One region of the Sphingobium sp. B2 genome, then DNA from elsewhere that is predicted to be linked to it. Evidence: predicted binding sites of a transcription regulator. Region 1 holds the regulator's gene; each other region holds the start of a gene.

Evidence for each region. Region 1 encodes LexA, which represses DNA repair genes until DNA is damaged. Its sites were predicted from a motif close to GTTCCNCNCTTGTTCT; they were not measured.
Region 2: a site for LexA is predicted at 2,936-2,951, ahead of FE851_RS14860 (MmcB family DNA repair protein). Genes of this name have one in related genera too.
Region 3: a site for LexA is predicted at 3,793-3,808, ahead of FE851_RS19005 (ImuA family protein). Genes of this name have one in related genera too.

Annotation. Positions count from the first base shown of each region.
Region 1 covers NZ_VDBZ01000001.1:1,196,344-1,206,568, forward strand. The annotation lists gene FE851_RS05900 (DUF2336 domain-containing protein) at 1-483, shown strand, start outside; gene FE851_RS05905 (sensor histidine kinase) at 480-1,859, shown strand; gene FE851_RS05910 (citrate synthase) at 1,927-3,213, opposite strand; gene gltX (glutamate--tRNA ligase) at 3,234-4,676, opposite strand; gene FE851_RS05920 (ComEC/Rec2 family competence protein) at 4,726-6,870, shown strand; gene lexA (transcriptional repressor LexA) at 6,861-7,532, opposite strand; gene FE851_RS05930 (molybdopterin molybdotransferase MoeA) at 7,658-8,842, opposite strand; gene moaC (cyclic pyranopterin monophosphate synthase MoaC) at 8,839-9,309, opposite strand; gene trpC (indole-3-glycerol phosphate synthase TrpC) at 9,306-10,097, opposite strand; gene trpD (anthranilate phosphoribosyltransferase) at 10,094-10,225, opposite strand, start outside.
Region 2 covers NZ_VDBZ01000001.1:3,030,919-3,041,143, forward strand. The annotation lists gene FE851_RS14840 (M48 family metallopeptidase) at 1-685, opposite strand, end outside; gene FE851_RS14845 (YcgN family cysteine cluster protein) at 666-1,091, opposite strand; gene FE851_RS14850 (SCO family protein) at 1,095-1,748, opposite strand; gene FE851_RS14855 (ankyrin repeat domain-containing protein) at 1,790-2,416, shown strand; gene FE851_RS14860 (MmcB family DNA repair protein) at 2,430-2,924, opposite strand; gene FE851_RS14865 (cell wall hydrolase) at 3,039-3,710, opposite strand; gene FE851_RS14870 (DUF1491 family protein) at 3,888-4,241, opposite strand; gene FE851_RS14875 (PaaI family thioesterase) at 4,231-4,728, opposite strand; gene FE851_RS14880 (PTS sugar transporter subunit IIA) at 4,688-5,155, opposite strand; gene hpf (ribosome hibernation-promoting factor, HPF/YfiA family) at 5,286-5,891, opposite strand; gene dnaQ (DNA polymerase III subunit epsilon) at 5,967-6,668, opposite strand; gene coaE (dephospho-CoA kinase) at 6,701-7,294, opposite strand; gene aroE (shikimate dehydrogenase) at 7,306-8,130, opposite strand; gene FE851_RS14905 (Maf family protein) at 8,127-8,720, opposite strand; gene FE851_RS14910 (pyruvate, water dikinase regulatory protein) at 8,717-9,544, opposite strand; gene hemE (uroporphyrinogen decarboxylase) at 9,834-10,225, shown strand, end outside.
Region 3 covers NZ_VDBZ01000003.1:138,934-149,158, reverse strand. The annotation lists gene ligD (DNA ligase D) at 1-91, shown strand, start outside; gene xth (exodeoxyribonuclease III) at 88-894, shown strand; gene FE851_RS19030 (hypothetical protein) at 1,355-1,606, opposite strand; gene FE851_RS19025 (DUF3008 family protein) at 1,686-1,868, opposite strand; gene FE851_RS19020 (alpha-ketoglutarate-dependent dioxygenase AlkB) at 1,914-2,504, opposite strand; gene FE851_RS19015 (SOS response-associated peptidase family protein) at 2,501-3,160, opposite strand; gene FE851_RS19010 (hypothetical protein) at 3,169-3,534, opposite strand; gene FE851_RS19005 (ImuA family protein) at 3,842-4,603, shown strand; gene FE851_RS19000 (Y-family DNA polymerase) at 4,518-6,038, shown strand; gene FE851_RS26295 (DUF6771 family protein) at 6,119-6,286, shown strand; gene FE851_RS26290 (hypothetical protein) at 6,693-6,848, opposite strand; gene FE851_RS18995 (error-prone DNA polymerase) at 7,623-10,225, shown strand, end outside.

The sequences.
Region 1 (10,225 bases):
CCGGGAGACGCGATGCTGGTCGGGTTCGAGCGGTCGGGCTGGGCCTTGCTTGCCGATCATGACGAAAGTGCCAGTCCCGTTGCCGAGGCGGATCGGCTGGTGCGGCGGATCGGCGATCTTGCGGATTCGCCCGAACTGATGGGTGTCGCGCTGGGACAGCGCCGCTTTCTGCTGTTTGCGGCGCTTGCGGCGCGGCGGCTGCGCATGACCACGGTGCAGGCGACCGAAATATTGGTGTTGGGACCATTGGCACAGGTAGCGATGCTGTGCCGTTCGCTCGGCGGATCGGATGCCGATTATCGCCATTTGCTGCTGGCGCTGCAACCGGTGCGTCCTTCACTGTCCGACGCGGCCATCGTGGCGGAGGCCGAATGCTATCAGCAACTGACCGAGATGCAGGCGGATGCAGCAGTCAGCGCGTTGCGCACGCCGCCCGCTTTCCGTTCACGGCTGGACCATCTGCGCCGGGTTACAGGCGCGTGAATATGCCGTCCCATCCCGCGATCATCCGGGCATTCATCTCCGCCGACGGCCTTTTGCTCAGCGCTGACCTGCCTTTGCTGGCGCTTCAGCGCGAAGCCGGGGGCGATCTTGGCGCGCCGGTGGCGGTACCGCAACTGGCGGCGATCGCGCGGCTGTGCGTGCGATTGGGCATTACCGTCTCGCGGCCGATCATCGCGGCGACCCAGCATGGCGACATCGACATGTGGGTGCGGGCACGGCCCGACAGCGATGGCGTCACTCTGTCGATCATTGACTGGCATGAGCGACCAGTCGCTGCGTTGCCAGCCGACATAGCGCGGCGTGAAGCGGATATTGCGGCGCTGGCCGATGGCTGGAACTGGCAGATAGACGTGCAGTTGCGGTTCCAGATGGTGCTGGCCGGAAACGACGGCCATGGCGCGCTGCCGCCCGATCCGCCGGTGCCGGGCAGCCGCTTTTCCAGCTATTTTCAGCTTCAGCCTGACGATGATGGCGACATGGCGATGCTGCGCGCCTTTGCCCAGCGGCGCGCCTTTCGTGACCAGACGGCAGCGCTGGTCAGCGATCCGGCGCGGACGTTTCGCCTGTCGGGTTTTCCCATGTTCGATCTGGCCGGACAATTGACCGGCTATCGCGGCACGGCATTCGCTCTGGAGCAGATGGCGGCTGGTCCGATGGTGCAGGAGGCGGCAATTGCGCTGTATCCGGGCGAATTCGGCAAACGGCTCGACCGGTCGCTGCGCCAGCCATTGGGGCGGATCATCGCCAACGCCGATACGATCAGTGCCCAGTTGGAGGGGCCGTTGCGCCCCGACTATGCCGATTACGCGACGGACATTGCAGCGGCGGGACGGCATCTGATGGCGCTGGTCGATGATCTCGCCGATTTGCAGGCGATCGACCGACCCGATTTCAGCGTGATCGCAGAAGAGATCGATCTGGCGGATCTGGGCCGTCGCGCTGCCGGGTTGCTGGCGGTCAAGGCGCTCGACCGGAATATTCGCATATCAGCGCCGGACCCGGACGCGACCATGCCCGCGATCGGGGAATTTCGCCGCGTCTTACAGATTTTGGTGAATCTGGTCGGCAATGCGGTGCGCTATTCGCCCGAAGGCAGCGAAGTGCGGATCGTCACCGAATGTGATCATGGCCAGGCGCGGATCATGGTGATCGACCAGGGGCAGGGGGTCGCCGTCGCGGATCGCGAACGGATATTCGAAAAGTTCGAGCGGCTGGGCCGCGATGATTCCGGGGGCAGCGGCCTGGGCCTCTATATCTCCCGCCGCCTTGCCCGCGCGATGGATGGCGATATTCGCATTGGCGGCGCGCCCGGCGAAGGCGCGCGCTTCATCCTGACATTGCCGGCGGACGATTGATCCCCATGAAAAACGGCGCCCCTTTGACAGGGAGCCGTTCTGCATTTGGCATTGTGACCGGGCGGGCTTAGCGCTTGTCGACCGGGATATAGTCGCGCTGCACCGGGCCGGTATAGAGCTGGCGCGGGCGACCGATCTTCTGCGCTGGGTCCGAAATCATTTCGTTCCACTGGGCGACCCAGCCGACGGTGCGGGCCAGGGCGAACAGAACGGTGAACATCTCGGTCGGGAAGCCGATGGCCGACAGGATCACACCGGAATAGAAGTCCACATTGGGGAAGAGCTTCTTTTCGATGAAATAGGGATCGCTGAGCGCAATCTTTTCCAGTTCGCGCGCGACGTCGAACACCGGGTCGGTGACGCCCATCGTGCGCAGCACGTCCTCGGCGGTCTTTTGCATGACGGTCGCGCGGGGATCGTAATTCTTATACACGCGATGGCCAAAGCCCATCAGGCGGAACGGATCATCCTTGTTCTTGGCGCGGGCGATATATTCCGGAATACGATCGACAGTGCCGATTTCGCGGAGCATGTTGAGCGCGGCCTCGTTCGCGCCGCCATGCGCCGGACCCCACAGGCACGCAATGCCAGCCGCGATGCACGCGAAGGGATTGGCACCCGACGATCCCGCCAGACGAACGGTCGATGTCGAAGCATTCTGTTCATGGTCGGCATGGAGGATGAAAATCTTGTCCATGGCGTCCACGATCACGGGATCGGGAACATATTCTTCCGCCGGGACGGAGAAAGTCATGCGCAGGAAGTTGGCCGTATAGGACAGGTCGTTGCGCGGATAGACGAAGGGCTGACCCACCGAATATTTATACGCCATGGCCGCGATCGTGGGCATCTTGGCGATCAGGCGATGGCTGGCGATCCTGCGCTGCATCGGATCGTTGATGTCGGTCGAGTCATGATAAAAGGCCGACAGCGCGCCGACGACGCCGCACATGATCGCCATGGGATGCGCGTCACGACGGAAGCCGCGATAGAAGGTCGTGAGCTGTTCATTGACCATCGTGTGGCGCGTGATAGTACGGGTGAATTCGTCCAGTTCCTGGCTGGATGGCAGTTCGCCGTTCAGCAGCAGATAGCTGACTTCCATGAAGCTCGATGCTTCGGCCAGCTGGCCGATCGGATAGCCGCGGTGCAGCAGGACGCCTTCGTCACCGTCGATATAGGTCAGGCCGGATTCGCAGCTCGCGGTGGAGGTGAAACCGGGATCATAGGTAAACATGCCGGTGTTGGCGTAAAGCTTGCGCACATCGATGACCTGCGGACCGACCGAACCGTCCATGACGGCATAGTCCTTGGTCTCTCCTCCGACGGTCAAAGTGGCTTTGTTTTCCGACATATTGTTCTCCATTTATGCCATCAGCCAACCGATGCGTGCCCAACATCGGTCAGCCGTTCCAAGCTCCCCTCTTTCCCCAACAGGAAGAGGACATCAAAAATACCCGGCGAGACGGTGCGCCCGGTGAGTGCCGCCCGAAGCGGCTGCGCCACCTTGCCCAGCCCCAGGCCGGCATCCTCCGCCACGCGGCGAATTGCGTCCTCGATCGCTTCGACCGTCCATGTTTGAACTGGTCTCAAAGCGTCGGCTGTCTTGACCAGCAGCGCGCGCGCCGAGTCGTCTAGCAGAGCCAATGCCTTTTCGTCAAAATCCAGCGGGCAATTTTTGAACAGAAATTCGGCGCCCTCGGCAATTTCATTAAGCGTCTTGGCGCGCGGCTTGAGCGAGGGCATCGCGGCCGTCAATAGCGCCAGGCCCGTGTCCGGCAAGGCGCGATCCAGACGGGCGGCGACGCGCGGCGCGACCAGCGCGGCGAGACGGGCGTCATCCGCTTCGCGCAGATAATGGCCGTTCAGATTTTCCAGCTTCTTGATGTCGAAGCGCGAGGGCGATCGGCCGACGCCGCTGATGTCGAACAGCTCGATGGCACGGGCGATCGGGATAATCTCCTCGTCGCCATGGCCCCAGCCCAGTCGCAGCAGATAGTTGAGGACCGCTTCTGGGAGCATCCCCATATCGTCGCGATAGGCATCCACGCCCAGCGCCCCGTGGCGCTTGGACAATTTCGCGCCGTCCGATCCGTGGATCAGCGGGATATGGGCATAGACCGGCTCGTCCCAACCCATGGCGCGGATGATGCAAAGCTGGCGGAAGGCGTTGTTGAGATGATCGTCGCCGCGGATCACATGGGTGACGCCCATGTCATTATCGTCGACGACGACGGCCAGCATATAGGTGGGCGTACCGTCGGACCGCAGCAGGATCATATCGTCCAGTTCGGCATTCTGTACGACGACACGGCCCTGCACCGCGTCCTCGATCACCGTTTCGCCTTCGCGCGGGGCTTTCAGACGGATGACGAAAGGCGCACCTTCAGGCGCTTCTTCGGGCGAACGGTCGCGCCAGCGCCCGTCATAACGCATCGGCTGCTTGGCCGCGCGCTGCTGTTCGCGCAGTTCCGCCAGTTCTTCGGGCGTGGCATAGCATTTATAGGCGTGGCCGTTCGCCAGCATCGCGTTGGCGACTTCGGCGTGGCGCGGCGTGCGGGCGAATTGAAACACCGCCGGTTCATCGCCGCCCAGACCCAGCCAATCCAGCCCGTCGAAAATCGCCGCCACCGCTTCTTCGGTCGAGCGGGCGCGGTCGGTATCCTCGATCCGCAGCAGGAATTTGCCGCCATGGTGGCGGGCGAACAGCCAGTTGAACAAAGCGGTGCGCGCGCCTCCAATATGCAGGAACCCGGTTGGCGATGGCGCGAAACGGGTCACTACCGGCTTGTTCATTCCCGTTGCACTTGCCGTCATATTCGCTGACATTCGTCCTGCCTGTTCCATGAATGCGTCGCCCCCTAGCATGGCTTTTGAGCCACGACAAACCTCCCTTTGGTGGGGGGCTCCGGCGTGGTTGCGCGGGGCGTTTTCGCGGGTGGAAAGCTGGCTGGAGACGGAGCGCGAGCAAATTCCCCTATGGGTGCCGATCGCGCTGGGCGCGGGCATCGCTGCCTGGTTCCTGCTGCCCGACAGGGCCGGGTGGCTGGCCTTTTGCTGTGGTGCGCTGGCGCTCGCTTGCCTGGGGTCGCTGCTGCCCGATGGCGCGCGGCTGCGGCGCATGATCGTGGCGGGCGGAATGCTGGCCTGCATCGGATGCGCGCTGATATGGGGGAAAGCGGTGCTGTTGGGGCAGCCGCCGCTGGCGCGCGCTGTCTTTACCGTGGTGACGGGTGAAGTGATGGCGGTTCGGGCGGTTCCCGCGCAACAGATGGTGCGCGCCATGCTGCGTCCGGTCGACGCGCCGGGCCTGCCAGCCACGATCCGGGTCAACATAGCCGAGGCGGATGTTCCGGCCGGATTGGGCGAGGGGGCGGTGATCCGCTTTCGCGTCCGTTTAATGCCGCCAGCCCCGCCCAGCGTGCCGGGTGGCTATGATTTTGCCGCGCGTGCCTATTTTCAGGGGATTGGCGCGACCGGCAAGGCGCTCAAACCGATTGACGTCCTACGCCCGTCATCCGCGCCGCCGCCGCTGCGCGCGCGTTTGTTCGCGCATATTCGGGAGCAGGTGGACGGGCCGGCGCAGGGCATAGCCGTGGCGCTGGCGACGGGGGACCAGGGCGCGATTGCGGAGGCCGATGCCGAAGCGATGCGCCGTAGCGGGCTTGCCCATCTGCTCTCGATCAGCGGGTTGCATGTGACGGCGCTGATCGGCGCGGTGATTTTCCTGTTGATGCGGGTGATGGCGTTGAGCCAGCGAGCGGCGCTCGACTGGCCGCTGATGCTGATCGCGGCGGCGGGCGGGGCGCTGGCGGGGATTGGTTATACGCTGTTGACCGGGGCGGAGGTGCCGACGCTGCGGTCCTGCATCGCCGCGCTGCTGGTGCTGGGCGGGCTGGCGCTGGGGCGCGACGCGATCACGTTGCGGCTGGTCGCGGTGGGCGCGCTCATCGTCCTGGCCTTCTGGCCCGAAGCGATGACGGGGCCGAGTTTCCAGATGAGCTTTGCCGCCGTTACCGCGCTGGTTGCGCTGGCCGAGCATCCGCGTTTTCGCGCCTTGACCAGCGCGCGGGATGAGGGGTGGGCGCGCAGGGCGGGGCGCGTGCTGGCGGCAATGCTGATGACCGGCATTGTCGTCGAACTGGTGCTGATGCCGATCGCGCTGTTCCATTTTCACAAGGCCGGGATGCTGGGGGCGTTCGCCAATCTCGTCGCCATCCCGTTGACTACCTTTGTCGTGATGCCGCTGGAGGCGCTGGCGTTGCTGTTCGATCTTGTCGGACTGGGCGCCCTCTTCTGGTGGATGACCGCGCAGACGCTGAACCTGTTGCTGCTGGTCGCCCATGGCGTCGCCGCCAGTCCAATGGCGACAATGCTGACGCCGGCGGTGCCATCCTGGCTGTTCGCGCTGATGATCGGCGGGCTGCTCTGGTGTCTGTTGTGGCGCAGCGGGTGGCGCTGGCTGGGCCTTGGGCCAGTGGCGATCGGCGTGACCGGCGTGCTTTTGCTATCACCGCCCGATATTCTGGTGACGAGCGATGGCCGCCACGTCGCGGTGCGGACATCGACAGGCGGCATGGCACTGCTGCGCGCGGGCGCAGGCGATTATGTGCGCGACACGCTGGCGGAGAGCGCGGGCTATGACGGGCCGATCGAAGCGATGGCGGACCTGCGGCAGGCGCGCTGCTCGACGGATTTGTGCGCAGTGGGGATACAGGCGGGCGGGCGGCGCTGGCATGTGCTGGCCACCCGCAGCGACATGCTGGTCGAACGGGCCTTGTTCAGCCGGGAATGTGCCGCCGCCGACATCGTCATTGCCGATCGCGCGCTGCCACGTTGGTGTCGCCCGCGCTGGTTGAAGATCGACCGACGGATGCTGGCGCGAACCGGCGGCATTGCCATTGACCTGGACGATGCGCGGATCAGCACGGTGAGGATGGCGGGCGACGCTCATCCCTGGATCGTCGCACCGCGCCCTCGCCGTCACCCGTCATGGCGGCCTCAATTATAGCGGCGCAGCAGTCCCGCCAGCTTGCCCTGAATTCGCACCTGTCGCGGATCATAGATTTGCGGTTCATAGGCGCTGTTGGCGGGATCGAGCCGGACGCGCTGTCCTTCGCGGCGGAAATATTTGAGCGTCGCTTCCGCATCGTCGATCAGGGCGACGACGATCTGGCCTTCGCGGGCGACATCGGTGCGCTGGATCAGCGCAAAATCGCCGTCCAAAATTCCTGCCTCCATCATCGAATCGCCCGACACTTCCAGCGCATAATGATCGCCAGCCCCCAGCAGCGCGGCGGGGACGGACAGCATATTCTGCCCCTCCATCGCCTCGATCGGGACGCCGGCGGCAATACGGCCGTGCAGCGGGATTTCGATGACGTCATTGGCAGCGATCGGCAGGCTGGGCACCAGTTGCGGCTTGGCCGGAGCAACCGGCGCGGGGGCGCGGTGCATGGCGTCGGGGAGCTTCAACACCTCCAGCGCGCGGGCGCGATTGGGCAGGCGGCGGATGAAGCCGCGTTCCTCCAATGCATTGATCAGCCGGTGAATGCCGGACTTGGATCGCAGGTCGAGCGCATCCTTCATCTCCTCGAAAGAAGGGGATACGCCACCTTCCTCCAGCCGGGTCTGGATGAAACTCAGCAATTCCTGCTGCTTGAGGGTCAACATGCCTGCGGTCCTCCATGGAACGTATAAGGAACACATAGGAAACGGAAGGAGGCGAGTCAAGCGACCAACAACGGACCGGAAGCGGCGCATCTGGCCATGGGAACCGGGTTCAATCAAACGGTCGATCAGTCCGTCAGGGGCAGGATGGTGACGATGTCGCCTGCGGCGGCGATCGATGAACCGGCAGGGCGGACAATCAGGCAGTCGGCCATCGCCATAGCGGCCGTGGCGGCGCTGTCCTGCGACGTGACGGAGACGATCCCGGCCTCCCCCCGATAGGCGCGCAGATAATCGTCGCGATCGCCGGTCGCAGGTAGCGGCGCGGCAAGGCGCGCCTCGCTCAGGCGCGGGAGCGGCGCGGTCGATCCGGCGCGATGACGCACCAGCGGCAACAGGAACAGGGTCGCGGTGACAAAGGCAGAGACCGGATTGCCCGGCAGGCCCAAAAATACGGCATCGGCGATGGTACCGGCCATTAGCGGCTTGCCCGGTCGCATCCTGATCTTCCAGAAATCGAGCCTGCCCCCCGCCTGCGCGAAGGCAGGCCGGACCATGTCATGATCGCCGACGGATGCACCGCCGGTGGAGACGATGATGTCCGCCGCCGCCGCGCGTTTCAGCGCGGCGGTCATGGCGTCGAGATCATCGGGAACGATGCCCAGATCAACGACATCGCACGGCAGGCCTGCCAGCATCGCCGCCAGCATGGCCGCATTGGAAGAGGGCAGGCTGCCCGCCGGGGTCGGCGCGCCGGGCGGCACAAGTTCGTTGCCGGTTGAGATCAGCGCGACCGTGGGGCGGCGGCCGACCGGCAGCGTCCCATGGCCGCCCAGCACGGCAAGTGCGATGCGCGCGGGCGTAAGGGCGCTCCCGGCTGCCAGCAACAGTGCGTTCGTTGCAAAGTCCGACGCGGCCGGGCGGATGTTGCGCCCGACAGGCAAAAGATCGTCGCTGGCGGTCAGTCGGTCGCGCTCGCGGATGGCATTTTCCTGAATCAGGATCGTGTCTGCGCCAGCGGGCAGGGGCGCGCCGGTGAAGATGCGGCAGGCCTGTCCGGGCGCCAGCGGCGCAGGCACAGCGCCGCCAGCCGCGCTTTCGCCAGTGACCTGCCACGGCCCCGGCCATTCAGCGGCACGCACGGCATAGCCGTCCATCGCGGACAGATCGGCCCAGGGCTGGTTGCGCAGCGCCAGTAGGTCGCTGGCCAGCCAGCGTCCGTTGCAGGCGGCGACCGGTGCTGCTTCCGCTGGCAGCGGGCTCGCAAGGGCGAACAGGCGGGCCTGCGCCTCGGCGACGGGCAGCAGGCTCATGCCGCGCGCCAGTCGCCCGACTTGCCGCCGCTCTTGGCGATCAGGCGGACGTGGCCAATGACCATGCCCTTGTCGAGCGCCTTGGCCATGTCATAGATGGTGAGCAGCGCGACCGAGGCAGCGGTGAGCGCCTCCATTTCCACGCCCGTCTGGCCAGCGGTGCGCGCGGTGGCGGTGACGGTCACGCCGCTTTCGTCCAGATCGAAGTCGATATTCACGCTGCTCAGCGCGATCGGGTGACAAAGCGGGATGAGGTCGGCCGTGCGCTTGGCAGCCATGATCCCCGCGACCCGCGCGACCGCCAGCACGTCGCCCTTCTTGACCAGTCCCTGCGCAATCGCGGCAGCGGCATCGGCGATCATGTCGATCCGGCCACTTGCAATCGCTTCCCGCGCGGTCACCGCCTTGGCCGACACATCGACCATGCGCGCCGCGCCGCCCGCGTCGAGATGGGTAAGGCCCGTCATGCGCCGGTCAGAAGGCTGCGCGTCGCCGCCTCGACATCGGCCTGCCGCATCAGCGTTTCGCCAACCAGGAAGCAGCGCACGCCATGATCGGCCATGGCGGTCAGGTCGGCATGGCTGCCAAGGCCGCTTTCGGCGACGAAGGTGTAACCGGCAGGCGCCTTGCCCACCAGTTCATAGGTGCGGGCGAAATCGACGCTGAAATCGCGCAGGTCGCGATTGTTGACGCCGATCAGGCGGGATCGCAGCTTGAGCGCGCGCTCCATTTCCGCCTCGTCATGCACTTCGATCAGCGCGTCCATGCCAAGCCCAAGCGCTGCATCCTCAATCTCTGCCATCTGCTTGTCGTCAAGGGCGGCGACGATGATCAGGATCGCGTCGGCCCCCAGCGACCGGCTTTCCAAAATCTGCCAGGGATCGACGATGAAATCCTTGCGCAGCACGGGAAGCGGGCAGGCGGAGCGGGCCGCCATCAGATAATTGTCATGACCCTGAAAATAGGGTTCGTCCGTCAGTACCGACAGGCAGGCCGCGCCGCCAGCGGCATAGGCCTGCGCATGGGCGGGGGGATCGAAATCTTCGCGGATCAGCCCCTTGGACGGGCTGGCTTTCTTGATCTCCGCAATCAGGCCGAAGCCGGAACGGGATGCGTCGTCCAGCGCCTTGCGAAAGCCGCGCGGGGGCGTCTGTTCGCTGGCGCGGGCGTGGAGCGACGACAGCGATGTCGCGGCCTTGCGCCGAGCGACATCCTCGCGCTTGAAATCGCAAATCTCGATCAGCTTGTTGGTCATTGATAGGCTATCCAGCAATTGAGCAGGGCATTGGCAAGGCCACGGTCGATCGTCTCGGCCGCTTCCTCCACGCCCTCCTTAAGGTCCGCAACCGCGTCGGCCACGACAAGGGCGGCTGCGGCGTTGAG
Region 2 (10,225 bases), 1.8 Mb from region 1:
TGGTGCGCAGCCACGCCCGTGCAGGCCGGGGGTCCGCCCCAAGGATTCGCGCATGCGCCGCGTGAAAGGCCGCGCTATGATCCATATGCAGCAGATGCGCCAGTTCATGCGCCACGGTCGACCGGCGTACATCGGGCGGGCAGAGGATCAGCCGCCAGCTATAGCGGATCGCACCGGACGAAGTGCAACTGCCCCAGCGGCTGCGCGGATCGCCCACGCCCACCGACGCGACGATCAGGCCATGTTCGCGCGCCAGTTCCGTCGTTTCGGTCTCCAGCACCGCCCGCGCCCGCGCCACCAGCCAGCGCTGCACCCGCGCGCTGACCGACTCCGCCGCCCCGCCCAGCATCAGCCGGTCGTCCGCCAGCCGGATCGTACGCGACGCACCCTCGATCCAGCAGATGCGGACGTCCCGTCCCTCAAGCGGAAATGTCGCGCCATCGTCCAGCAGGGTGATCGCCGGTTGCGCCGCCATTTGCGTGCGCACCCAGCCTTCATGCTGCTGCGCCCAGCCCAGCGCGCGCTTCAGGTTCGCCCGCACCGGCATCGACAGGCGCAATTCGCCGCGCGCGCCGTCGATCGTCAGCCGGTAGGCGCGCGCCCGTGCGGACCGGCGCACCCGCACCGGCATCGCCACGCCGTCGATCAGGATCGCGACGTCGGGATCAGATGTCCCGGTCGACAAGATGATTCTCCAGGTCGCCCGCTTCCGCCTCCGCCACGGTCCAGCCGCGCACCGATTCCTGCGCGCGATGCACCGCTTCCCGATCGCCGCAGACCAGATAATGCCAGTCGGGCAACGGCTCGCCCGCCTCGCGCAGGCGATAGGCGCAGGTGCGCGGCAGCCAGCTGATCTGCTTCACCTTGGCCGGGGTCAGCCGCACGCAATCGGGCACGAATTTGCGGCGGTTCCTGTAGCTGGTGCATTGGCCGCTATGGCGGTCGAGCAGGCGGCAGGCGACATTGGTGGGGTAGATATGCCCCGTATCCTCATCCTCCGCCTTGTGCAGGCAGCATTTTCCGCACCCGTCGCACAATGCCTCCCACTGGGCGGCATCCAGCGTGTGGAGAGGCTTTTCCCAGAAGTCCAAGCCCTATTTCACCCATTTCCTGAGGGCAGCCAGCACCTTGTCCGGCGCGCCTTCGTCCACGTCCGGCGTGCCCGGATCATCGACCGGGACCAGCGCAACCGGCTTGCCGTCGGGATCGAACAGATATGGCGTGCGGCTGTGGCTGACCAGATAATCCTTGTCCCCCGGCTTACCCTCCACATTGTAGAGGACGACGAAATCCTTGGCGACCCTGGCGATCTGCTCCGGCGTGCCGGTCAGGCCGATGAGGCGCGGGTGGAAAGCCGCGACATAGGGTTTGAGGACCGCGGGGGTATCGCGCGCCGGATCGACGCTGATGAAGATCGGCTGGACCTTCGCCGCCAGCGCCGGCTGCGCCTTTTCGAACTGGCTGAACGCCTGCATGATGCGTTGCAGGTCGACCGGGCAGACATCCGGGCAATAGGTGTAACCGAAATAGACCAGGCGATACTGGCCCTTGAAATCGTCCCAGCTTCTGGGCTTGCCATCCTGATCGGTCAGGGTGAAAGGCGCGCCGATCCGCGCGCCCGCCAGTTCGCCCTGCGCGCTATCGCCGCTTGATGCGTTCCCGTCCGTCCCCATATTGCACGCAGCCAGCAGGGCCAGCAGCGGCAGGGCGATCGCAATCTTTGCTTTGTTCATGGTGCCGCCAGCCATGCCTTGCTATGGGCCGATTTGCAAATGATACGGGGCAGATGATGAGCAAGACCGGGTTGAGCGCATGGATGGGTCTGGGGCGCGCCGCCGCATTGACGCTGGCGCTGCTGTCCCCGGTCGCCGCGCAGGCACAATTTTCCGACAATTATAATTTCCTGAAGGCCGTGAAGGATGCCGACGGGCAGAAGGTCACAGACTTGCTGCAAAAGCCCGGCTCCACCGTGGTCAACAGCCGCGACGTCACATCGGGTGAGACCGCGCTGCACATCATCATCGCCCGGCGCGACGCCACCTGGCTCGCCTTCATGCTGGCCAAGGGGGCGAACCCCAATCTGACCGACAATGAAGGCAACACCCCGCTGATGAAGGCGGTGCAGGGCCGGTTCGAAGAGGGCGCCCGCACGCTGATCGCGCGCGGCGCGCAGGTGGACAAGACCAATGGTAGCGGCGAAACCCCGCTGATCCGCGCGGTGCAACTGCGCGATCTGGGGCTGGTCCGGCTGCTCGTAGCGCAGGGGGCCGATCCCGACAAGCGCGATTCCATCGCCGGCATGTCCGCCCGCGACTATGCCAACCGGGACAACCGCACGCCCGGCCTTGCCGAAGCGCTCGCCGCCGCCAAGACCAGCACGACGCCCAAAGGCCCGGTGCAGGGTCCGGTATTCTGAGCTAAAGCCCGGCCTACCAGCCGATCTCCGCCGCATGATCGGGATCGTTGATCGCCGTCAGCCGCCGCGCCGCCCGCCGGGCGAAGCGTAATGTCTCCGCCTTGCGCCGGGCCGCGGCCAATGGCTCGATCGGCGCGGGACGGACCAGTTCGGCGTCATATTGATCCGCGACGATCAGGCCGGTGCGCGCGGGCCACAGCGATTCACTGTCGAACAGCGACAGGTCGAACCCCATAGGCACTGCCCAATAATAGCGGTCGCAATAGTCGAAATAATCGGGCCATTTCATGTCGCCCAGCAAATCCGCCCGGCTGCACTTGATCTCCACGATCGTCAGCCGCCCCGCCCCGTCGATCGCCATGATGTCGGCGCGCCGCCCGTTGGGCAGCGGCACTTCCATTATGCCGCTCATGTCGTGGCGGAAAAACAGCCGCAACGTCCCCCGCGCCACCGCCAGCGCGGTGCCGTCGGTCAGGGGGGAACAGCTTTCGATCGGGGCGCTACTCATGGCGCGACTTTAGAACAAGTCAGGAACAAAAGAAAAGGCCGATTCGGTAGAACCCGAACCGGCCTTCTTTTCATGATCCACCCCAAAGGAAGCGCGCCAATCGCGCGCCGTCGCTCAACGATAGAAGATATGATTGTCGATCATCGCCAGCTTGGCCTTGCCCCAGCCCGGCGAAACGCGGCGGGCGTGGAAGAACAGGGCGCCTTCGGCCCGGCTGTTCCAGCTGTCGTCCATGGCGATCTGGGCGATGGCGACGGCCTCGCGCCAGGCGTTGCTTTCCATGCGGATCGGCGGCATCCCATGCCCGCGCACGAAGCTGAACTGGCTGGGCTGATAGACGACGCCGCACAGGCTGTCGGCAAAGCGGCCCGATTTGGCGCGGTTGATGATCACCCGTGCCACGGCCAGCTGGCCTTCCAGGCTTTCGCCCTTGGATTCGAAATAGACCGCTCCGGCCAGGCATTTCATGTCGCCGTCCACGGCTTCGGCGTCGCCATGGGCGTCGACCAGCGCGGCCAGGCTGCTCGCCTGCATGTCGGATTCGGTGGAATAGGTCAGATCGGCCTTGGAGGCCGAAGCCAGCGGCTGCACGATTTCGCGCGGCGCGGCAAAAGTGATTGCGGGCTTCTGTGCGGCCGCAGGCGCTGTCGTCGGCGCGTCGCCGCTGGACAGGGAGGCTACCGAATGGATCGACTCACCGGCGATCGACATGTCGGAAGCGGTCACCGCCGCTGTAGCGGACAGCGCAAATGCCACGATGATCGCGGCCCTCAATCGAAAACTCATTATGACTCAAAAACGTGCGGTTCTTGGCCTTGGACGTCGTCTTATACCCATATTCCTTGACGTCTGGCCGCCCCCCGTCTGCGTGTTTACCAAATCCGCCCCCCTTGGACGAATGCAGCAACCTGCGCGTTCAGCGTTGGCGGGGCCTCTGCACGGACCATTGCACTAAGTCAACGATCAGCAGATCGTTTCAGCGGCGAACCGTTCTGCTTCCGGGATATCGAGTTCGATTATCCACAGGTCGGGGTCCGACCTGCGCCGACGCGCCACATAGGTGGCGAGCGCCTCCGGGCCATCCTCCGGGGACGGTCCACAGCGCATCAACGCATAGCCGCCGGCAAAGTTCGATACACGCTCGAACAAACCAGTTTCTTTTCCCTTTTCAAGGGCTTGAACCAATATGACGCCGCTCGTTTCGTCGCCCTTGACGATGATCGTGGCAAAGCCGCCAGCCGCATTGGTGCGCCGCACCAGCGCATTGACCAGGATCGCGCTGGTCAGCCGCGCGCCACCCTGCGACTCAGCCACCATATCCCGGCAGCGATGACAGCGGGAATTGCGACCGCATGAAGGTGCCAGTGCCGCGCCCGACCTCCTCGCCATCGGAATCGATCAGGCTGGCCTCGGCCACATAGACGCGGCGCTTGCCACTGATCCACCGTCCCTCGGCCCGAATCCGACCGGGCGCGATCGGCCTGGTGAACAGCAGGTTGAACGCGGTGGTCAGCAGGAATCGGTCACTGACCAGGCTGTTGGCCGCGTAAAAGGCCGCATCGTCCAGCATCTTGAAATAGACGGTGCCGTGGACCGCCCCGGCGGCATGAAACTGGCTTTCATCGACATCGAAATCGATGATGCAACGCCCCGGTTCCTGAATCGCGATATCCGACCGGAACAGCCGGTTGATCGGCGCAGAGCGATAGAGATTTTCCAGCGCACGGAAATGCGCGGTCTCGCCGCTTGCGGGCGTGCCTGACTCAGGCAGCGTCACGCGCCCCGCCACCGGCCAGCAGCGCATGCAGCGCCGCGTCCGACTTGGCCCCGCGCAACCGCGCGACCTGATTGTCGTCACGCAGATAGCGCGAGACCCGCGCCAGCGTCTTGAGATGTTCCGCTCCGCTATCGACCGGCGACAGCAGCGCAAAGACGATATCGACCGGCGCATCGTCGACCGCATCGAACGGCACTGGCGGATCAAGCAGCACGACCAGCCCGCACATCCGGTCCAACCCGGCAATCTTGGCATGGGGAATGGCGACACCGCCGCCAAATCCGGTCGAACCCAGCCGCTCCCGCTCGAACAGGGCGTCGCCAACCTCGTCGGCGTCCAACCCATAGGCGCAGGCCGCGAGCGTCGCGATCTTCTGGAACAACTGCTTCTTGCCGTTTACCGTCAGGCCGGTGGCGAGCGCGTCCGCTGAAACGATGTCGTGGAAATCAACCATGGTCTGTCCGAACCAGCCGAGCCGCGCTCAGCCTGGGGTCTAGATGCGCGGTGATCGGGGAATAGAAAGCCCGGCCCCATAAGCCGCCTGCACCATCAGGTCAACAGGCGGCCCATGGCGACTGGCTGGTTCAGCGCGCCGTCATGCGCGGTTCGACCCAACCGATGGTCCCGTCATGGCGACGATAGACCATGTTGTAGGCCGCGGTGCCGGCATTGACGAACAGCAGCGCATTGGTGTTGCGCAGGTCCAGCATCATCACCGCGTCGGACACGCTGGCTTCGGGAATATCGACGCGCGTTTCCGCAACGATCAGCGGGGAATCCTCGACCTCCTCCTGCTCGTCCGCGGGCGAGGCGAAGATGGTGTAGCCCGCCCCGTCAATATCATCGACGCTCAAGCTGCTGACCCGCTGCGCTTCGGCCGCACTGGCCTGGCTGTGCCGGTCCTTCAGGCGGCGCATATAGCGGCGCAGCTGCTTTTCGATCCGGTCCGCCGCCTGGTCAAAGGACGGATGCGCCTCCTGCGCCTCGCCTGCTCCCTTCAGGATCAGGCCGGTCATCACATGACAGATGATGTCGCAGTGGAAGGCGCCGTGCGGCGCGGGTCGAAAGGTCACATGGGCCGAAATCGTGCGGGAAAAATATTTCTCGGCCATCGCCTCCATGCGGTCTGCGACATGCTGCTTGAGCGCATCGCCCGTGTCGACCTGATGCCCGGAAACACGAATATCCATATGCCTTCTCCTTATTCTTGCCGGGTCGCAGGAAGCGGCCCGGATAAACTGGAGGCACGGGCACGGGCTTTTGTGTCAGCCCGCCTGCGCCTCCTCCAGCCAGATCGGCTTGTCCAGGGTCGCGATGAACCTGCCATGCCGTTCCAGCTCCGCCGCGCTCGCTGCAAAAACGCGCGCGGGACGAACAGGGCGAACCATGGCGCCAGCGCCAAGTTCCCCGTCGATGGCTGCTTTTTCCTCCTCCTGTGCAAGACCCAGGCCGATCTGACGGCCGCCGGTCAGTTCGATGTAAAGCTGCGCCAGCAATTCGGCGTCCAGCAGCGCGCCATGCTTGATGCGATGGCTGCGATCGATGCCGTAGCGGGTGCAGAGCGCGTCCAGGCTGTGCTTGGCGCCCGGATGCAGCGTCCGGGCGATCGCCACCGTGTCGATCATCCGCGTCATCGACACGTCGGGCCGCCCGCACAGCCGCAATTCATGGTTCAGGAAGCCGAAATCGAAGCGCGCATTATGCGCGACCAGCGGGCTATCCTCCAGAAAGGCGAGCAGTTCGTCCACGCCGCTGGCGAACAGCGGCTTGTCCTTCAGGAAAATCGACGACAGGCCATGCACCGCCTCGGCCGCCGCAGGCATGTCGCGCTGCGGGTTGTAATAGGCATGGAAGGTCCGCCCGCTTGGCACGCGATTGATCAGTTCGATGCAGCCGATCTCGACCAGTCGGTCGCCGGAGGCCGGATCGAATCCGGTCGTTTCGGTATCGAAAATAATCTCGCGCATCGCCCTCTTCATATCGACTCTTGGGCAAACCCTTATCGGCCTATCTTTGCCCCAAGGCAAGCGACCAGACGCCGCACCTGCGCGCGAGTCTGGGTAAAGGTCGTGCCGGTGTGGATGATATGATCGGCCCGCCGCCTTTTTTCCGCGTCGGGGGTCTGGAGATGGACGATCCGGCGGAATTTGGCGGGCGTCATGCCCGGCCGCGCCAGCACCCGCTTGCGCTGTTTCCACGCCGGCGCGGTGACGACGATGACACCGGCCAGCCGCTTGTGCCCATGGGTCTCGAACAGCAGAGGTACATCGAGAATCACGAAACGGCGCGAGCGGTGCCGTTGCAGGAACCTGCGCCGCGCCGCCTGCACCGCCGGATGGACGATCGCTTCCAGCGCCCTGAGTTCATGGGGGTGGCCAAAGACCGCCGCGCCCAGTTTCGCCCGGTCCACGCCATCGGGTCCGGTCGTGCCGGGAAAGCGCGCCTCGATCGCGGGAATCAGCGCGCCGCCCGGCCCTTGCAGCCGATGGACTTCCGCATCGGCATCGAACAGGGGCACGCCCTCTCGCCGGAACATCGCGGCGACCGCGGACTTGCCCATGCCGATCGATCCGGTCAGGCCGTAAATCTTCATGACGCTATCCGTCAGTCCGCCGCCAGCAGCAACGCGCGCAATTGCTCGTCCAGCTCGCGCGGTGCCTGCGCATCGAAGAAGATGTCAAAGGCCAGCGCCGCCTGCCCGATCAGCATTTCCAGCCCGTCGAGTGTCTTGAGACCCTGCGCCCGCGCCGCCTTCAGCAAATCCGTTTCGAGCGGCGCATAGACAATGTCGTAAACGGTCGCGCTGGCGGGCAGGGGGGTGAGGTCCAGGTCCAGCACCGGCTGGCCGACCATCCCCAGCGACGTGCTGTTGACCAGCAGGTCGCAGGCGGGCAGCGGATCGGTCATGCCGATGACACGACCTTTCAGCCCCGCCCGGTCGAACAAGGCCTGCCCCTTGGCGACATCGCGCACCATGACGGTCAGGTCGGCCACGCCCAGGCTCGACAGCGCAAACAGGATCGCCCGCGCCGCGCCGCCCGCGCCGATCAGCACGGCGCTCTGCCCTTTCCATTTGTCGCGCAGCAGGGGCTGGAGGAAGCCGCCCGCATCGGTATTGGTGCCGATCAGCGGCCCGCCGGTTTCGCTGGCGATCGTATTCATCGCCCCGATCCGCGCGCGCACCCCGCCCGGATCGTCGGTATAGTCCATCACCGCAATCTTGTGCGGAAGGGTGACATTGCAACCCAGCCAGTCGGGATCGGCGCGCCGTTGCAGGAAATAGGCGGCCAGCCCGTCGGGCGTCACATGCGTCTTGCGATACTCCGCCTCTATATCCAGCGCCTTCAGCCAGAAATTATGGATCAGCGGCGATTTGCTGTGCGTGATCGGGTCGCCAATCACTTCGGCATAGGGGAGCGTGTCGGTCATGCCGCCAGAACGCCGCGCACGCGCAGAAAGTCAAGCAGGGGCAGCAACGGCAAGCCCTGAATCGCAAACTGGCTGCCCTCTACCTTGCTGAACAGCTGCGCCCCCGGCCCCTCGATCCGGTAACAACCCACGCACCAGCGGCATTCCTCCCAATCGCTCTCCAGATAGGCGTCGATGAAAGCGTCGGACAATGGCCGCACCGTCATCCGCACCCGCTCGACATGCCGCCAGATCGGTTCGCTATTCAGCACGATCACCGCTGCGCTGTGCAGATGATGCACCCGCCCCGACAGCAGGCGCAGTATCCGCGCCGCGTCCGCCCGGTCGACCGCCTTGTCGATCATCGACCCGTCGTCCAGACTCAAAGTCTGGTCGCACCCCAGCACCAGCCCGCCCGGCACCCGGCGCGAAACCTTGAGCGCCTTCAACTCCGCCAGCGCATCGGCCAGCGCCCGCGCGTCCAGCCCGTCGGCGCGCAACGCCTCCTTGGCCGCCTCCTCGTCCACGCCTGGCGAGAGCGCCTCGAACTCTATCTTCGCCGCCTCCAGCAGCGCCCGGCGGCTTGCGCTTTGCGACGCCAGCACGATCATGATGCCGCCCCTTCATCCAGAACATGGTCGTTGAACAGGTTGATGATCGCCGCAGCCGCTTCCTCGATCGACCGGCGCGTCATGTCGATCACCGGCCAGCCATTGTCGGCGAACATGCGCCGGGCAAAGGCCAGTTCCTCCTGCACCTTCTCATTATCGACATAGGCGGTTTCCGGCGCCTGATTGAGCGAGAGCAGGCGATTACGCCGTATCTGGATCAGCCGATCCGGGCTGACCGTCAAGCCGACGATCATCGGATGTTTCAGGCTATAGAGGCTTTTGGGCGGCGGGGATTCCGGCACCAGCGGGATGTTGGCGGTCTTGTAACCGCGATTGGCAAGATAGATCGACGTCGGCGTCTTGGACGCGCGCGACACGCCCGCCAGCACGATGTCGGCCTCCTCCCAATTTTCATGGCCCACGCCGTCATCATGGGCGATGGTGAACTGGATCGCCTCGATCCGGGCGAAATAGGCTTCGTCCAATATATGTTTGCGCCCCGGCCGGGTCCGCGTTTCCTGCCCCAATATGTTGGACAGCGCGTCCGCCACGCTGTCCAATGCGGCGACATGGGGCAGGCCCAGCGCCCGGCAGCGCGTTTCCAGCCGCCGCCGCAACATATGGTTGGTCAGCGTGAACAGCACCAGCCCCGGATTGGCCGCGATTTCCTGCATGATCCGGTCGAGATGGACTTCGGATCGCACCATCGGCCAGAAATGCCGGATCGCTTCCACATTTTCGAACAGGCCGATCGCGGCCTTGGCTATATTCTCCAGCGTTTCACCGGTGGAGTCCGACAGAAGGTGCAGGTGGATGCGCGACATGGCCCATATCTGTGTGGGCAGGCTGTGGATAAAGCAAGGGAGGAGTTGGGGACAAAATCCCGCCTTTCGCTCCGTCCACGAAGCCCGGAATCTTATCCACAGACCCCCAACAGACCGATAATTTCATCCACAGGCTGTGGATAACGGGGATAGAGCGACTGACTCGGACGGCAAAGCGTCAGGCAGGGGAGTCAAGCTGTTGGCAAATCCGGGCACAGCGCATAAACCCCGCTGCCAACGTCCCTACTATCTCCATCATCCTTCTGAATCCTATATTAAGAGAGAATAGATGAGCCTCGACGCGCCGCCGGTCCTTGCTACCAAGCCTCTGCTTGGCGTCCTTTCTGGCGACCGTCCGGCCGTGCCGCCCATGTGGCTCATGCGCCAGGCCGGGCGCTACCTGCCCGAATATCGCGCGCTTAGGGCCGACAAGGGCGGATTCCTCGAACTCGTCTATGACAGCGCCGCCGCTGCCGAAGTGACGCTGCAACCCCTGCGCCGGTTCGGCTTTGACGGGGCGATCCTCTTTTCCGATATTCTGATCGTCCCCTACGCCATGGGACAAGATTTGTGGTTCGAGGCTGGCGAAGGCCCGCGTCTCGCGCCCATCCTCGCTGAAACCGACCTTGCCGCCCTCAAACCCGATTTCAGCCGCTTCGACGCGGTCTATGAGACGGTCCG
Region 3 (10,225 bases), on a different contig from region 1:
TATCGGCGATGCGGCGGAAATGGTGCAGCGAGCGGGGTCCAGGAACCTGGCAAATTGGGGGCGGGCCGACCAGATCCTGCCGGACTTGTGAAGATCGCAACCTATAATGTGAATGGGGTGAACGGGCGTCTTCCCGTCCTGCTGCGTTGGCTTGGCGAAGCAGAACCGGACATCGTCACGCTCCAGGAATTGAAAGCACCGCAGGAAAAATTTCCCGCGGCGGCCATTCGCGATGCAGGCTATGACGCGATCTGGCATGGCCAGAGCCGATGGAATGGCGTGGCGATCCTCAGCCGCGTGGGCGAAATCCACGAAACGCGGCGCGCTCTGCCGGGCGACCTGCATGACGAACAGAGCCGGTATATCGAGGCAGCGGTCGGCGGTGTGCTTATTGCCGGCCTCTATCTTCCCAACGGCAATCCCCGACCCGGGCCAAAATATGATTTCAAGCTGCGATGGCTTGATCGGCTGCACGACCATCTTGCTACGCTTATTGATCTGGACGCGCCGGTTGTGATCGCGGGCGACTATAATGTCATGCCGACAGAACTCGACGTTTATGCGCCAGACCGCTGGCGAGACGACGCTTTGTTCGCGCCCGAAGTCCGCGCGGCCTATCAGCGGTTGCTCGATCAGGGCTGGACGGATGCCCTGCGATGTCTGCACCCTGACGAGACTATCTACACTTTTTGGAAATATCTGCGCTTTGCCTTCGATCGCGATGCGGGCCTTCGCATCGATCATCTCCTGTTGAACGCGAAGGCAAAGGCGCGACTGATTGCGGCGGAGGTGGACAGAGCGCCGCGCGGGTGGGAGAAAAGCAGCGACCATGCGCCGGTCTGGATTGAGCTTGGAGAAAAGCCAAGCCGCCCCAGAGCGAAGAAGCCGACCTGATCAGGCAGGCCGCCTGCTCGGAACGAAGCAAGGCGCCCCGCCCCGTTCGCCCTTGAGCAAAGGTGAAACGCAATAGGAGCAGACAATGGAAGAGCCACACCCCGAGCAGAAGCCGAATGCTGAAAAAAGCGTGTCAGCGAGCAGAATATTCAGGACCAGGCCGCACCGGGACCTTAGCCCATCGCTGACAAGGAGAAAGACCAGATAGAAGATGGCCCGGGCGACGGCGCGCCGGGACAGGGATGAAGCGCTGGCAGGTGGCCGTGGCGGTCAACAGGGAGAGGAAGGCAACTGACCGTCAAGGCCTGGGCTGTAAGCCAAAAAAGAAGGTCGGTCCTCAATCGGCCGACCTTATTGAGTTTTAGGAGAGGATGCCTGAAAGGCAGGGTAGATGTGGCATTGGGCGCTAGAGTTCGCAAATGCGAAGAGAGAACTGCCACTTGCAGCATTTGCAATCGGCTCAGCTGTCCTTGATATCGACTGCTGCAAACCACTCGGCGTACGGCGTATTGCGGGCGAGATGCCGGTTAAAATCGCGAGCGCCATCTTCCCACCAGACCGCCCCCCGCTCGCCGAGCTCCCGCTTGGCAGCATCGACCCGGACCCGCGCCTCTTGCTCCCCTGCTATGTTCCCTGCGCGCTTGGCTGATCCCACATCACGACGCGCGTCCATGAGCTGCTGGACAAGCCGATGGCGCGCATCCTCGTTCAAGGCCGGATTGGTCGCCCGCCATAATCGCCCGCGCACCACGAAATAGCGACCATCCGGGGTTACCGGATAAGCCGACGGATCAGTCTTTTCGCTCAGGAAGCTTTTTCCTCTTCGTCGCAGCGAACGTTTCAAGCTGTTTTTCGGACATGGATTTCTCCATCTCTTTCGACGCGCCTTTGAGTTTCGATTTGGGTGTTTCGCCGCGCTTGGCGGACAATGCCGCGCCTGCGGCTTTTTGCTGAGCTTTGGACGTAGCGGGCATGATCACGATCTCTCCTTTGCAGACGTCCCAACGCCCGACATGGCGTCATGCTCCATCGCGCCCAGCTTTTAGACTGCGGAAGGTGATCGACCAGCGGGGCACTTCCATCTCCGCGATGCTATGTTCCCATTCCTGCCGGACCGCTCCTGACAGCTGGTAGATGGATCGCGGCGCAAGCGCCACCGTCCTGCGGTCAAATCCACTTTTGGCCCGCCGCCTGAAGCGCATGGGTGCACCCGCGCCAAGCGAGATGCCAATGACCCGGTCGAACACCGGGCGGTCACGGTGCCACCCGATGCCTGCACCTATATCGTAGCGGATGAGGAGGGCCTGGACCAGCAGTTCCGGCGCAAGGTCGGCGAAATGCGCAGCCCGGTCTCGGATGGGGAGCAGCCAGTCGGGCATAGGGTCGGTCGGGCCGAAATGACCATTTTCAAAATCATAGGTCCAGCCATAGCTATAAGTGAGCCGTTTGCCGGTCCATTGCTGAAACCGAAATGGCGTGAGCGGCGCCGCATTGACGTGTTCGATCAGGTCCGCTTCCTCAGCCTTGCTCAAAAAGCCGGCGGCATAGTCAAGGCCGGGGATAAGGAGCGGCGCGAATAGGTCGATTTGCTGGGCATCTGCCATGGTCATAGCAACGCCATCTGGTTGTCAGCCGAGGGGGGCAACTGGCGGCTTCTCCATAGATCTTGGGTCGTTTCGACGCGGAACCGCTCGGCAGCGAAGGGCGCCCGATATTGAAATCCGATCACGCTCTCGATCGGGCCGTGCAGCCAGGCGGCATATTCGTGAGAGTCGAGCAACAGGGGCATCCGATCGTTTGTCCCCAAAATGGCTTCATTGGCAGGCATCGTCATGCCGGCATAGACAGGTCCCTGATCCGGCATGTTCCGACAGCAGCCGGCCCAGGCCATGATCGGCTGGCGCTTTAAGGAAAACCATGTCCGTGTGCGGCCGCCAGGTGGCCCGTCGGGGTTGGCAAAATGGGTCATCACGATCAGGCAGCGATAGCGCGGATCTGCCACCATCTTATCCCACATGGGATTGGTGAGATCAGCGACCAGTCCGATCCTTCCTGGCTCTTCACCGCGCTCGCGCATTTCCTGCGTCATGCGGCGAAATCCCCATGTTACGCCGCGCATGATCCGCCGACCCTCATTCTCGAAAACCACCAGCCCGTGGGCACCTTCGGTGGTCTCGGGTGGAAGCTCGATCGGGGCGGGCATATGGGCGCTAAAATGCGCGGCAACCCAGCCCATTCCCGCAGCCATGCAATGCAATCTCGACATGGGGCCGATCAATCGGGCTTCTGGCCGTCGTCGGCGACAGACTTGCAACGGTCGAGCAGACCATCGATCGGGTGGTTGCCGGTTTCTTCAAAGGCCAAGCGTGGAGTCTGGGCGTGATGCCCGAGCATCTTGCTATAGGTCTGGGTGCCTTTGCGCAGGCTTTCCCCTCTCGGCAATTCAGGCGGCTGCTCGATAATGCAGGCCAGGCCCATCGATATGCCAATGACCGCAAGATCGGGATCGCCCGTCTGATCGCTGTCCTGAACTGCTGATCCAAGGCTCAATTTGAGCGTCTGCTGGGCAACGCGAAGCTGCGTTGCCTCGCCGGGCGGCAGGCTATCTATGCCTTCAATGGCGATGATGCGCGGCGTCATGCTGCAGCCTCCTTACGAGGGAATTTCATCGTCGGTGACAAGCTCGGAATCATGGTTTGGATGATGAGCCGCCAATTTGCGAGTCGCGCTCCGATTCGGTCGAAGGCTGGAGGACCAATGGCTCTTCAGCGCCGTCCGCTCCCTGCTTGAGGCTTAATTTTTTTCGCTGCGAGACCATGGGTTTTCCTGCCTTGTTTCAGAAGCGTATCACCGAGCATGCGCCTGTTTAGCGCCGCCCCGTTGACTTGGGCCCTGTATAGAACAAAATAGGAACGAATCCAACCGCGAGCCAGAAGGAGGCCCTTCGATGATGGAAAGAGGGGCGCGCCCCCATGTTGCTGCCTTGCGCGCCCAGATTGCCGATATCGAGGGCACGGAACGTCGGCGCAAAGAGGTTTTGCCATTTGGGCTGGAGATGGTCGACGCCAAATTACCGGGCGGGGGTCTGGCGCTGGGCGCGCTACATGAAGTGGCGGGCGGCGCGCAGGGGGTGACCGATGGCGCGGCCGCTGCGTTGTTCACCGCCGGCATTCTCGCACGGGTGGGCGGCAGCATTCTGTGGTGCATGACTGAGCCGGACCTGTTTGCGCCCGCGGTCGCGCAAGCCGGGCTTGATCCCGATCGTGTCATCTATGTGGAAGCTCGCGATGAAACGGCTGTGCTTGCCTGTTTCGAGGAGGGATTGCGTCATGGTGGCCTTGGGGGCGTGGTCGCGGAACTCGCCCGCCTGTCGATGACGTCCTCGCGGCGCCTCCAACTGGCGGCCGAGAGCAGCGGCACTCTTGGAATCGCGATCCGGCGCTGGCGGCGCTTGGCCGAGGCATCGGACTTTGGCCAGCCAACGGCGGCCGCGACGCGATGGCGGGTGACGGCCGTTCCGTCTGAACCCTTGCCGGTGCCGGGGGTTGGTCGGCATCGCTGGTTTGTCGAGCTCATACGGTGCCGGGCAGGAGAGAGCGCCGATTTTCTGGTGGAAGCCTGCGATGCGACAGGTTGTCTCGCTCTTCCTGCCGACCTGGCCGACGGATCGGCTGCGTCGCAGGCTTGGGCGCAGCGCGCCGCCTCCTGACGCGCCGCTGATCCTCGCTGGCATGGAAGGGCAGCGCCGGGTGGTCACTGCGGCGAACGCCGCCGCGCGCACGATCGGTCTGGATGCAGGCATGGCCGTTACCCAAGCTCGGGCATTGCTGCCCGACCTCATCATCATCGATGCCGAGCCACAGGCGGACCGGGAAGGCCTGGAGCGTCTGGCAGTCTGGTCGCTTCGCCGCTATGCGCCGATCATAGCGGTCGACCCGCCCGACGGGCTGATGCTCGACATCACCGGCGCCGCTCATGCCTATGGCGGCGTCATGGGCCTGCTCAAGGACATGGCGCAGCGGTTGGCCGAGGTGGAAACCACAGGGCGTGCCGTGTGTGCGCCCGCCTATGGCGCCGCACATGCGCTCGCGCGCTATGGCACCGAGCCGCTGCGCGTCATCGATCCGCTCGACCTTGAGCAGGCGATTGCTGATCTGCCGCTTGGCGCACTGCGCCTCGACCGGGCTATCGTCAGCGCATTGAGCCAACTGGGTCTGGAGACGATCGCTGATCTCGAGGCCATGCCGCGCGCCTCGCTCGCGCTGCGCTTCGGATCCGGGCCGGGCCTGCGGCTCGACCAGGTCTATGGCCGCGTGTCCGAACCTTTCGAGCCGGTATTGCCGCCGGAGGCCATTGAGGTGGAGCGCCATTTTGCCGAGCCCATCGGCGCGCCCGAAACCCTGGCGCGCTATACGCATAAGCTGGTCGACGCGCTGTGCCAGCAACTGGAGGAGGCAGGTGTAGGGGCGCGACGGCTGGACCTGCGCTTTCATCGCGTCGACAACCGGATCGAGGCGATCCGGGCAGGGCTTTCCAAGCCAGGCCGCGACCCGAAACAGATGGGACGGCTGCTCTGCGACCGGATCGAGACGGTCGATCCTGGCTTTGGGGTCGAGAAAATGGCGCTGTGCGCACCCCAGACCGAGCCGCTTGGGCTGCGCACCATCTCGCACCTGGGCGAGACGCCCAGGGCTGATGTGGCAGCGCTCGTAGACATATTGGGGAACAGGGTTGGGGAGGAGCGGCTGTACCGGATCGCCGCGCGCGAGAGCGATATTCCCGAGCGTTCCGTTATCCGCATTGCCCCCATGGCCGACCCGACCCTGCTGCGCTGGCCCGAGCATTGGCCGCGCCCGGCGCGCCTCTTCAAACGCCCTCAACCGATCGATACCTTGGCCCTGTTGCCCGACCATCCACCGGTTCACTTTGTGTGGCGCGGCATACGTCGGAAGGTGAAGCGCGCGGACGGGCCAGAGCGTATTTATGGCGAATGGCATGTGAGCGAGGAGGAGTGGCTGAGCGTCCGCGATTATTTCCTCCTCGAGGATGAGACCGGGACGCGATACTGGGTGTTCCGTCAGGGCGATGGCATGGACAGCGCGACCGGTAGCCAGGGCTGGTTCCTGCACGGGTTGTTCGCCTGACAACCAACGGCGTTTATAGCCGGAGCTGGGCGCTGCAGCTCGATTGCGCTGCCAGGCCCAGGCAGTCATAGACTGCACGCATGGACGAAAACATGAATTTGACCATTCTGCGTGTCATCGAACGTGCGCCGCAATGGCTTCGGCACGATCTGGAGGCCAAGGAGGCGGTCGTACGGGCACGGGCAGAAGAGACGCTGGCCGCGATGATAGTCGATGCTTTGGCGTCAAACGCCCCATCGTCAGACTGAGTCTGGGAGGCCGCTGAGCAAGCTGCGATGCTACGCTGCTGATCTCGCACGATTTTGGGTGAAGCAGGTCTTGTACGAGCCTTTGCTGCACCTAAGTTTGGAGTGTCGCTCTTTCCCCCCCTTTGAGCGACACCTCCCTGAACCTAGGCCCCGCCGTGGCGTACGCTCCGGCGGGGTTTTCTTTGTCTATTGCTGGTTTGGGCTCCGGTAATGGTGCCTGAATGGTCCGAGGGCCATGCTCATGGCAGTGCCGTTGCGATCCTGTCAGTGTGCCAGATGGTCGCTCGAAATTCGATATATTCTGGTATTGCAAACGGCGCATGCTCTACGCAATCTGATCGTCGAGTAGCAGGCTTCAGCCTGGGGGCGGCACAGGCTTGGAATCGCGGCCGCCCTGAAACCAACTTTACTGATAGCCGCCTTCCTGTTCGCGTTTTTCAGCCGCGTCTCGCTGAGCGTCCTCAAGATCGTCGGTATCCTGGCGTTCATCATCGGCATCTACGTCACCATCGACCTCTTGGTCGGTGCCATCGGCTTGGTCGGTCTTGGGCAAATCGTCCATTGATGTACCCTTCATGTCAGCCTGATCATTTTCAACGGGGACGTTTTCGGGGGGCATAGCTCTCTCCTGTTAACCGTGCGCCAAGCCAACAGGTCAGATGCCCCCATGTTCCCGTCATTTCGTATCCGTACGGTAGTTTGTTCGCCACCGCATCATGGCCCAAGGTCATGGTTCCCCAGCCTGTCTCGACCTCCGTCAATCTGGCGACCAGGAAATTGAGGAATATGGCGAGCAGCAAGCCGCCCGGGCTTCCGGAAGCAGCGCAGGATCGGCCCGCTCGGCAAGACTGTGCCTGATCTGGAGGCCGCCCAGCATGATCGCGCAGGCATATCTCACAGGCCCTCATGATCCTGTGCGAGGGAGCTGTTCGTGCCGGTCAGGTCGGTGATCGTAGCAAGACGCTGTGGGCCACCGATGACGTCGCGTCCGGCGAAAAAGGAAGTGATCGAATCAAGAAAGTCGGTTCGGGCAGGGCATGACGCGTGCGCCCCCGACCGCACCCTTTTGTCGCGGATAGATATCCATATCAGGCAAGCTAAGCGGAAAAGCGCGCGTTCCGGATCGAATTGGCCAGCAACAAAATTGCCCCGCCAGCGGGGGCGCTGACGGAGCTTGATGCACCGGGCGTTCATGCGGGGGGCAAGTGATTTGACCCGGTATAGGCTAAACGGCGGTTGATCCGATCGGTTCCTCGCACAAGCAGATTGACTTAAAAGCGGTATAGAACAAATAAGGAACACATGCATTCGGTCCAAATGAGAATCGGCAGGTGCCATCGTGCGATATGCGGAACTGCAATGCGCTTCGCATTTCTCCTTTCTGCGCGGCGCATCGAGCTGCGAGGAATTATTTGGAGAAGGGCAGGCCTGCGGCCTCGATGCCCTTGCCATCACAGACCGAAACAGTCTGGCAGGCATCGTCCGGGCGCATGAAGCCGCCAAGGTGACCGGCGTGCGGCTGATCATCGGCTGCCGCCTGGATCTGGTCGAGGGGCATTCTCTCCTCATCTATCCCATGGATCGCCCTGGCTATGCGCGGCTTTGTCGACTGCTCAGTCGCGGCAAGAAGCGGGGTGGCAAAGGCAAGTGCATCATCGGCTGGGATGATGTGGCAGACCATGCCGAGGGCCTGCTTGCCATCCTGCTGCCGGACGAGGGGCCAGAAGTAGAAGCTGTGCTGGCGCGCTTCGCCGGGATTTTCTCAGGCCGTGCCTATGTTGCGTTGACCCTGCAGCGGCGACCGGGCGACCAGATGCGGCTCTACACATTTTCCAATCTCGCGGCGCGGCATCGCGTGCCGACAGTCGTCACCGGAGATGTCCTCTACCATCATCCCCACCGCCGGGTGCTCCAGGAGGTCATGACCTGCACCCGTCATCGCTGCACGATTGATGAACTGGGCGCTCGGCGCGAGCTTTACGCCGACCGCTATCTGATGCCCCCCGCCGAAATGCATCGGCTCTACGGCCGTTATCCCCAGGCGCTCGCGCGAACATTGGAGATCGCCGAGCGCTGCCGGTTCTCGCTCGATGAGCTCAGATATCAATATCCCCAGGAGGTGAGCGTGGCTGGCGTGACGCCGCAGGCCAGGCTTGAGAAGCTGACCTGTGAAGCGGCAAAGGCGCGTTATCCTGGCGGGGTGCCGGACAAGGTATCCCGACTGATTGCCCATGAGTTGCGGCTCATCGGCGATCTTGGATATGCGCCCTATTTCCTGACGGTAAACGCGATCGTGCGCTTTGCGCGCAGCCGGGACATTCTTTGCCAGGGTCGGGGGGCGGCCGCCAACAGCGCGGTTTGCTATGTGCTCGGCATCACATCGATCGACCCGGAGCGCTCGGACTTGCTCTTTGAGCGGTTCGTCAGCCAGGAGCGCAAGGAGCCGCCCGATATCGATGTCGACTTCGAGCATGAGCGGCGCGAGATCGTCATGCAGTGGGTGTTCGATACCTATGGCCGTGATCATGCGGCGCTATGTTCGACGGTCATTCGCTACAAGGCCAAGGGCGCCATCCGCGACGTTGGCAAGGCGTTGGGGCTTTCGGAAGATCTGATCACCGCTCTTTCCAGCCAGATCTGGGGCTGGAGCGAGGAGGGCGTGCAGGACAAGCATGTTGGCGAGCTTGGCCTTAATCTCACTGATCGCCGCCTTCGGCTCGCAATCGACCTTGCCCGTGAGCTGATCGGGACGCCGCGCCACCTTTCCCAACATCCTGGCGGGTTCGTGCTCACCCATGATCGGCTCGATGAACTGGTACCGATCGAACCGGCAGCGATGGCCGACCGTCAGGTGATTGAGTGGGACAAGGATGATATCGATGCGCTCAAATTCATGAAGGTCGATTGCCTCGCTCTGGGCATGCTGACCGCGATGAAGCGCGGGTTCGATTTTCTCGCAGCGCATAAGGGGATAGGCATGGACCTGGCTTCCATCCCGCCCGAGGATCCCCGCACCTACGCCATGATCCGGGCGGCCGATACACTGGGCACTTTTCAGATCGAAAGCCGCGCCCAGATGGCGATGCTTCCGCACATCAAGCCGCGCACCTTTTATGATCTGGTGATCGAAGTGGCGATCGTGCGGCCCGGGCCCATCCAGGGCGACATGGTGCACCCTTATCTTCGCAGACGCGCGGGCAAGGAGAAGGTCGAATATCCCAAGCCTGAACTGGAGAAGGTGCTGGGCAAGACGCTGGGCGTGCCACTGTTTCAGGAGCAGGCGATGCGGGTCGCGATCGAATGTGCAGGCTTCACCGCGTCAGAGGCGGACCAGCTGCGTCGCGCGATGGCGACATTCAAGTTCACCGGCGGGGTTTCGAAATTCAAGGAGAAGCTGGTGAGCGGCATGGTCGAGCGTGGCTATACCGCCGCGTTTGCCGAGAAGACCTTCGGGCAGCTCGAAGGCTTTGGCAGCTATGGCTTTCCAGAAAGCCATGCCGCCTCGTTCGCATTGATCGCCTATGCCTCGGCCTGGATGAAATGCTGGCACCCTGAAATCTTCTGCGCGAGCCTGCTGAACGCGCAGCCCATGGGCTTTTATGCGCCAGCCCAGATCGTAGCGGACGCACGGGCGCACAGGGTCGAGATCCGGCCCGTCTGCATCAACGCTTCGCGCTGGGACTGTACGCTTGAAGAGGCAGGCGATGATCGGTTCGCGGTTCGGCTTGGGATGCGGATGGTGACGGGGCTCAAGGAGGCCGACGCGGCGCGGATCGTTATGGCGCGGGCCGACGCGCCGTTTGTCTCAATTGAAGAGCTCTGGCGCCGGGCAGGCGTGGGGGTCGGTTCGTTGAACCGGCTGGCGGGAGCCGACGCCTTTCACGGCGCCATGCGCTTGCGACGTCGCGAAGCGCTTTGGGCGATCAAGGCGCTGCGGGA